DNA from 4 places in the Bacillus sp. KNSH39 genome. Region 2 is predicted to be linked to each of the others. Evidence: riboswitches for the same ligand, from Rfam matches in the RefSeq annotation. Region 2 holds a riboswitch; each other region holds the start of a gene.
The links. A riboswitch is a leader RNA that binds a small molecule or an ion and turns the genes downstream of it on or off. The one in region 2 is predicted to bind lysine.
Positions count from the first base shown of each region.

Region 1 (2,210 bases), 1.3 Mb from region 2:
AAGGTGTTTTTTAATATATCATATAGCATCTTGTTAACGAATAGCTTTTTATTTAATAGGAAGGAAGTAGATTAATATGTTTTTTTTATAAGCGTTACTAAACATATCAAATTAGCTCATTTGCACGAAAGGCTCAATTTTCGCCATAAATGATTGATGCAGCGCCTCAACGCCTGTTACTAAATGAAGGCGGTCAATAACGACAGACACTTTAATTTCTGATGTACTTACCATTTTAATATGAATATCTTCTTCTTTTAAAGTAGTGAACATATTTGCAGCGACACCTGGGTTAGATACCATGCCAGATCCTACGATTGATACTTTTGCTAAGTGATTTTCATGTTCTACAGATTCATAGTGAAGAGTTTCTTGATTTTGTTCCAAAACTTCTAAAGTTTCTCTTAAATCATTCGAGTGAATGGAGAAGGAGAGATGTACAGTTCCTTCATTTGTAATACTTTGAATGATGATATCTACATTAATGTGTGCTGCTGCTAATGTAGAGAAAACTGTTGAAAGCGAGCCTTGTTCTAGTCCTTTAATTGTGACACGTGTAATATTATCCTCAAATGCAATACCTTTAACGATTGATTGTTGTTCCATGTTACATTCTCCTTTTACAATTGTTCCGTTTTCTTGTTCCATACTTGAGCGAACTTCTAAAACTACGTTATGATTTTTAGCAAACTCAACGGCGCGCGGGTGTAATACGCCAGCACCGAGATTAGCAAGCTCTAACATTTCGTCATAAGAAATTTCGTCTAATTTGTAAGCATCTTTTACAACTCGTGGATCCGTCGTATATACGCCTGTAACATCCGTATAAATATCACATTTTTTTGCTTTAAGTGCAGCGGCTAATGCGACAGCAGTTGTATCAGAACCGCCTCGTCCAAGCGTTGTAATTTCAAAATCTTCACTGACTCCTTGGAAACCAGCTACAATAACAATCGTACCTTCAGCAAGATAAGATTGAATACGATCTGTATGAATGTCAGTAATCCGTGCACTACTATGTACAGATTCTGTCGTGATACCTGCTTGCCACCCTGTTAATGAAATTGCATGATAGCCTTTTGATTGCAGTGCCATTGTTAATAATGAAATAGTTACTTGTTCTCCTGTAGATAGAAGCATATCCATTTCACGTTTACTTGGATTTTCTGTGATAGCGTTAGCGAGTGCGACAAGTTCATCTGTGCTTTTTCCCATTGCTGAAACGACAGAGACAATGCTATGACCTCGTTCATATTCTTCAATAATTAAATTTGCTACATGTTGAATGCGTTCGACGCTTCCGACAGAAGTGCCACCAAATTTTTGAACAATTGTTTCCATTACAAATTCCTTCTTTCGTCTATTTTTAAGAATAGATTAGGAAATATATCAATCCCAATACTCCTGTAGTTACCAGAAAGACAAACAAAAAACACCATCTCAAATAAGTGAGGATGGTGCTGTTACAGGAAAAGGGAAACAGAAAACGGAGCTAATAAAAAAACCGCCAAAAAAGGAATATCATAAAAAATGATATCTCTTTTTTGTAGATAGCTCTTCATACGTACACGTCTGTACATATGACAGTTCTGTTTCTATTCGAAAACAGCCCCAATTGATAAATGCAGAGAAATTTATCAATTTCGGCAATACTTCCTTTCATCTAAGTTCATAGACATCTCTGTGTCTCCATTAGAATACTCATAAGTATCGCAACCTCTATCTCACGTTTTAGGCGAGAGTGTTTGATTTATGAAGTTGTTGGTAACATTTGTTTTATAATAATTTAAATTTTTCGGGGAATCAAGTGTTTTATATATATTTTAAAAATTCTTTCTTTTTTTCGAGGAAGTTTGTGAAAAATGTAGCAAAATAAATTCATTGCATGTACATTAAACTTATAGTGCATAGGAGGTGGGGAGAATGAAAAGGAAACAGCCTATTTATGTTGCGACAAAAATGAACACGACGATGGGAAAATTATGGGAATATACGCAAGAACCAGCTATACATACAGAGTGGGATGCTCGCTTTACTGAAATTTCGTATTTAGAGAAAAAAGAAGGAGAACCACAGAAGTTTTTGTATAAAACAAAGATTGGATTTGGGCTTGAAATAGCTGGAGAAGGGGAATCAATAGGTGAAATAAGAAAAGAAACTGGTGAAAGAATTTCTTCTTTAAAATTTTGGACGGATAATACATTATCTCT
Region 1 is NZ_JBQXYO010000001.1:188,287-190,496, forward strand. Features, by position in the region: gene ACUL40_RS00970 (aspartate kinase) at 112-1,341, opposite strand; lysine riboswitch at 1,544-1,730, opposite strand; gene ACUL40_RS00975 (DoxX-like family protein) at 1,924-2,210, shown strand, end outside.
Region 1: it holds a riboswitch for lysine, as region 2 does, so the genes downstream of both, ACUL40_RS00970 (aspartate kinase) here and ACUL40_RS07405 (amino acid permease) in region 2, are expected to answer to the same signal.

Region 2 (2,210 bases):
CATACCAGAGTTACCAGCAGATAGTACTGCCGTTAAAATAACAGCGTTCATAACAGAAGCAGCAAAGGCAACGCCCGCTTTTTCAAAAATAAGTGTAAACGGACTTACTGTAACATCACTTGCAGCAAGGCTTTCAGTTGTATAAGGAATTAATAAACCGATAACGAGAATTGCAAGGATATAGAATAAAAGAATACGCCAAAAGATTGAACGAATCGCTTTCGGAATATTACGCTCTGGATCAGAAGTTTCACCAGCAGCTACTCCTAATAGTTCAGTACCTTGGAATGAGAAACCAGCTGCCATAAACACACCGATAATTGCCATGATACCGCCGTTAAATGGTGCATCTGCAACAGTGAAGTTTTTAAATCCAACCGTTTCACCGCCCATAATTCCAAAAATCATCATGAAACCAACAATTAAAAAGATAATAATCGTAACTACTTTAATAAGTGCGAACCAATATTCAGATTCACCAAACCCTTTAACAGATAAATAGTTTAAAAGGAAAATAATAGCTAAACATAATCCGCTCCAAATAAGAGAAGGGGTATCTGGGAACCAAAATTTCATAATTAATGTTACGGCTGCAAGTTCAGCAGCAATCGTAATTGCCCAGTTATACCAATAGTTCCATCCAAGTGCAAAGCCAAGTGATGGATCAACAAATTTTGTTGCATACGTACTAAAAGATCCAGTAACAGGCATGTAAGCTGCAAGTTCAGCTAAGCTTGTCATTAAAAAATAAACCATAATTCCAATTGCGGCGTATGCAATTAATGCGCCACCAGGTCCAGCTGTATGGATGACACCACCACTGGCAAGAAATAGTCCGGTACCAATTGTACCACCGAGAGAAATCATCGTAAGGTGACGAGATTTTAATCCGCGTTTTAATTCACCTTGTCCTTGTGTAGTTTGCGTTTTAGAGGTAGATTGATTTGTTGCGCTATTCATGTTCAACACTCCTTTTCTTGTAGGTTAGGAAGGAGCGGGGGAGAAAAATACAAAAAACCGCCAAAGGAATTTGGCGGAACGTTTCACAAATAACCACCCCATCATACCCTTCCGTTAAGATAGCACCCCACGTTTACACGGTAATTTTGTAAACGTGACAGTTCTGTTCCTTTCGGAGACAGCCCCAGCTCATATTTCCAGAGAAGAAATATAAACTTCGGCAACTTTTCCTTTCAAACGGAGTCAGCTGACATTCTCTGTGTCTCGTCCGTTTTACTATTAAAAGTCGCAACCTCTACCTCATCGGATTGATGAGGATTTATATATTGCTAAGATTTTTAATATATGGCAATTGTAATGACTTTCTGAATATATTGCAAGATATTTTGTTAGGAAAAGTCAAAAAATATCGGTTATTGTATAGGAAACGCTTGCAAAACTCCACCCGAACCTACTATTATGTAGCAATAAGCAAAGAAAAAATTGTTATACAAATGTTTCGCAAAAAATATTGAAAAACCCTCTAAATTAAAAGAAAATTCAGAAAAATATAATTCGACATTCATAATAAAGTCATATTATTTGTTATAATTAGAGTAACGTTTAAGCAAAAAGGGGAAATCAAAATGAAATTAGAAACAGAAAGGCTCTATATAGTGCCGTGTACAGAAGAGAGGATTCAAGTCGCTAACGAGCAAGGATATAATAGCGGTCCGCATATTGTAGGGCATGTAGAGAATGTGAAACAAGATGAGGCTTTATTACCATGGGGGGCGTGGTATGTTCTTCGAAAAGAAGATGATAGCGTTTTAGGTGATATTGGGTTTAAAGGGAAACCAAACGAGAATCAAACAGTAGAAATTGGCTATGGATTCATTGAGAAATATTGGAATCAGGGCTATGCAACAGAAGCTGTAAAAGAACTAATCGATTGGGCTTTCAAAACAGGTGAGGTAGAAACAATAATTGCAGAGACACTTCTAGATAATTATAGTTCGATGCGTGTTTTAGAAAAGTTACATATGAAGAGAGTAAATGCTACAGAAATGATGATTAATTGGAAAATAGAAAAATAAAAAATACCGCTCTAAATTGAGCGGTATTTTTTATAGTTATGGTAGCATTTGCTTCTGATCATTCGGATACTCAGCCGTTGACGTATTAGGACGATTGGAATGATTACGAACAGCAATGAAAATAGAAATAATAACGACAAGACCAACTGCAACGTAAGAAAGTGAAATAATAGT
Region 2 is NZ_JBQXYO010000001.1:1,459,673-1,461,882, reverse strand. Features, by position in the region: gene ACUL40_RS07405 (amino acid permease) at 1-960, opposite strand, end outside; lysine riboswitch at 1,073-1,266, opposite strand; gene ACUL40_RS07400 (GNAT family N-acetyltransferase) at 1,587-2,036, shown strand; gene ACUL40_RS07395 (sulfite exporter TauE/SafE family protein) at 2,073-2,210, opposite strand, start outside.

Region 3 (2,210 bases), 3.8 Mb from region 2:
GTACGCAGAAAGAATCGCGTGATAATACGGAGGTTATAATGCGAAAATTATTATATTTTATAGCATGCAGTAGTGTTATACTTTTTACTTCACCGAGTGTGTCGGTAGCCCAATATGATGCACCTCTTATGGAAGATGCACTTTATTCTGTTTTATTTCCAAAAATAAATAAAGCAATTGAAAAACAATATGGAAGTTTGAAACCTTATCAATGTCCTAAAATTATTAGTTTAAAAAAAGTGTATAGCGGTACATATTTATTTCAAGCAAGTATTGAAGTGACAAAGTATGAACGTGTTGCTGGGAAAATTGCTCCACCATTTGAGAAGGTAACGATTACATTTAATAACGAAGAAGGCGAATGGGAAGTGACAAAGATTTCAGTAAAGCGCTTACCAAATGATACGAAACTAAACTGTGAAAAAACAATATGAAAAATTGTTTGACAAATAAAATGGTCCTTTGGTATTGTTAATAGCAACAATTAGATGTTTGAAAATTAAATAGACTTACCTCATCTACTCTCAAAGGTAGAGGCCGCGATAGGAAAGAGTAAGCTATGGGAGATTTAATGGAATCTGTGATCATAGGTTGAAAGGGACTATTGCCGAAATATAAGAATAACCATCTTATTCATATATTGGGACTGCATTGAATAAATGTAGTACTGTCATAATATTTATTTTATGGAGAGCTATTTGGAGATGTTGATGCGGTTTCTTATTTTGAGGAGATAACAACTCGTTTATTTTTTCAATATATATTTTTCCTAATAAGAAACGCGTGTGAACATTGTTCCGCGCGTTTTTTGTCTATCTAAAAGCGTGCTGCAATGAATAGAAGATTGGGGTTATGAGTTTTAGAGGAAATAAGGGAGGAATTTAAATGTATTTACACGGCACAAGCCGAATTAATGGGCAAGGACACTTAGAAATTGGAGGGTGCGATACGACGCAGCTAGCAAAGCAATACGGAACACCACTTTATGTATACGATGAAGAGTCTATTCGAGGAAAATGCCGAGCATTTCATCGTGCTTTTAAAGAAAGTGGTTTCTCTTATCAAGTAGCATATGCAAGCAAGGCGTTCTTGTGCATGGAGATGTGCCGAGTAGCTCGTGAAGAGAGTATGTCATTAGACGTTGTTTCTGGGGGAGAATTATATACTGCGCTCCAAGCAGGATTTCCGGCATCACGTATTCATTTTCATGGAAATAATAAAACAGAAGAAGAAATAGTGATGGCTCTTCAGGCGAATATCGGTTGTTTTGTCGTAGATAATTTCTTTGAATTAGAAGTTTTACACGATTTAGCGATGCAACATGGGAAATTTGTGAACATATTAATTCGTGTAACGCCTGGAGTAGAGGCGCACACACATGAATATATTACAACAGGTCAAGATGATTCGAAATTTGGATTTGGTGTTTCAAACGGTCAAGCGATGCAGGCAATTGGATTTGCTTTACAAAAATCAAATTATAATGTGCTAGGGATCCATTCACATATTGGGTCGCAAATATTTGAAACAGCTGGTTTTGTTCGAGCAATTGAAGTTCTTCGCCAATTTTTAGAAGAAGTGAGAGAGCAAACAAACTATGTAGTAAAAGTGTTAAATGTAGGCGGGGGATTTGGAATACGTTACACAGAGTCAGATACACCATTAACTCTTGAGACATATGTGCGAGCTGTAACAAGTGCAGTGAGAGAACAATTTACTGTATGTGAATATCCATTGCCAGAAATATGGATTGAGCCAGGCCGTAGCATTGTAGGTGATGCTGGGACAACAATTTATACAGTTGGATCTGTGAAAGATATTCCTGGTATTCGGAAATATGTATCAGTCGATGGTGGAATGACAGATAATTTAAGACCTGCTTTATATAATGCGCGTTATGAAGCGATGTTAGCGAATCGAGCGAATGATGAGAATGAGGAACTCGTTTCGATTGCCGGGAAATGCTGTGAGAGTGGAGACATGTTGATTTGGGATATTCATTTACCGAAAGTCGCTGCTTCTGATTTACTAGCAGTTTCCTGTACAGGAGCATACGGGTACTCGATGGCGAATAATTACAATCGGATTCGAAGACCAGCCGTTGTCTTTGCAAAAGGCGGAACATCGCAAGTAGTTGTGGAACGCGAAACATATGAAAATATTATTGGGAACGATCGCATACGTATTAAAGAGCTTGTCTAAATAGGAAA
Region 3 is NZ_JBQXYO010000001.1:5,286,468-5,288,677, forward strand. Features, by position in the region: gene ACUL40_RS27185 (DUF3888 domain-containing protein) at 39-434, shown strand; lysine riboswitch at 524-705, shown strand; gene lysA (diaminopimelate decarboxylase) at 886-2,202, shown strand.
Region 3: it holds a riboswitch for lysine, as region 2 does, so the genes downstream of both, lysA (diaminopimelate decarboxylase) here and ACUL40_RS07405 (amino acid permease) in region 2, are expected to answer to the same signal.

Region 4 (2,210 bases), 3.3 Mb from region 2:
AATGCTTTTTCATACATATTAGATTTTATCGTACCTACAGTTCCAATTACCCCGATTTCCCCTTTCTTTGTTACTTTAATTGCCGCTCTTGCTCCTGGATGTATAACGCCAATAACTGGAATGGAAAGTGCTTCTTGCAGCTCAGTCAATGCAGCAGCTGCAGCAGTATTACATGCTACGACTAGCGCTTTTAATGGAAACTGTTTGAGGAACTCAACCATTTCAAATACGAAAGATTGCACCTCCTCTACACTTCTTGGTCCATACGGGCAACGCTTATTATCACCAATATAATAAATGCTTTCTTTAGGCAATTGTCTTATAATTTCGCTCGCAACTGTTAATCCCCCAACTCCCGAATCTAGCACACCTATTACTGAATGTTTATGACATACAGACATTTACTTCATCCCCTTTTCAATCATCTAGCGCTAATAATATGTATTATATTACGAAAATTCAAATATCACATAACAACCCCTCTTACTTTTAATCACAAACTCTTCTCTATAATCTGATTATTACTATATCCATTGACGTATAAAAATTCATTTGTTACTCTTAAAGACGTTAATTTAATATTTAAATCCTCATTCGTATCTCGGTGAGGTAGAGGTTGCAATCATTAAGAGTATCATTTCAGGAGATGTAGTGGCATTGATGAAGGAATGAGAAAGGAATGGTTGCCGAAGTAAGTCGTGTCCACCATGCACGCTTGCTGGGTCTGCATTTAATAAGTGCAGAACTGTCACAAACGTTTCGTTTGTGGAGAGCTATCGAGAGGTATGTCGTGGGTTTCTTATAAGATAGAAAGCATGTAGCGGCAAATTACATGCTTTTTTTGTTTTGTTTGGGACTTCTCTTCCTAACTCAGGAAGACATACATATCTCCTCGCTTGACTTGGTTATACTAACTTTGGAGGTATTTTCTATGCAACAAAAAAAATGGGGCTTTTGGGTACTAACAGCTTTCGTTGTCGGTAACATGGTTGGCGCTGGTATTTTCATGGTGCCAAGTACGTTGGCACAAACAGCAAGCCCACTCGGTGTCACTTTAGCTTGGTTAACTACAGGGTTTGGTGTTTTAATGCTAGCTCTTGTTTTCGGTAATTTAGCAATTCGTCGTCCTGATTTAACGACAGGGCCACAAAGTCATGCATATGCTTTATTCTCGACACCAAAAAAGAAAAAAATGGCTGGTTTCAGTATGGTATGGGGATATTGGGTTGCAAACTGGGCAAGTAACGTTGCCATCATTACATCATTTGCGGGATATTTATCACTCTTCTTCCCAATTATGAAAGATACGCGACTACTATTTTCAATCGGTTCGTTTAACGTAGAAGTCGGAAAACTAATTACATTTACGATTTGTTCCATCTTACTTTGGGGAACTCATATTATATTAACAAACGGTGTAAGCGGAGCTGGAAAACTAAACTTCTTAGCAACAACAACGAAAGTAACTGGATTCCTTTTATTCATCGTCGTTACGTTATTTGCATTCGAAGCTTCTAAATTTGGACAATGGTACACACCGATGATTGATAAATCAGGGGCATCACACGGTCTTCTTTCACAAGTGAATTTAGCTGCTCTTACAACACTTTGGGCGTTTATCGGAATTGAATCAGCCGTTCTTTTATCAAACCGTGCTGTTTCTCCAAAAACGGTAAAACGCGCAACAGTTGCGGGATTACTTATTACAGTTGCCATCTACTTAGGAATTACAATTTTAACAATGGGTGTACTTCACGTTGATAAATTACAAGCTTCTGAACGTCCATTAGCAGATGCACTAAACGCTGCAATGGGTCATGGCGGCGGGAAACTGATGGCATTACTTGCTCTTACTTCCCTGTTCGGTTCTATCTTAGGCTGGATTTTATTAAGCTCAGAAGTACCTTATCAAGCAGCAAAAGAAGGTTTCTTCCCTTCCTTCTTCACGAAAACAAATAAAAAAGGAAGTCCAATTTACTCATTACGATTAACAAACATTATGTCGCAAGTATTCCTATTCTCAACATTATCAGGAACCATTGCGGAAGCTTATACATTCGTTATTACCGTATCGACACTGGCTTACCTCATTCCATATCTCGTTTCACCAATCTTCCAGTTAAAACTAGTCGCAACTGGTGAAACATATAAAAATGAAATGCGGGCAAGAATTACAGATGGCATAGTCGCAGTTATCGCACTTTGCTACG
Region 4 is NZ_JBQXYO010000001.1:4,718,276-4,720,485, reverse strand. Features, by position in the region: gene racE (glutamate racemase) at 1-401, opposite strand, end outside; lysine riboswitch at 603-784, shown strand; gene ACUL40_RS24150 (amino acid permease) at 932-2,210, shown strand, end outside.
Region 4: it holds a riboswitch for lysine, as region 2 does, so the genes downstream of both, ACUL40_RS24150 (amino acid permease) here and ACUL40_RS07405 (amino acid permease) in region 2, are expected to answer to the same signal.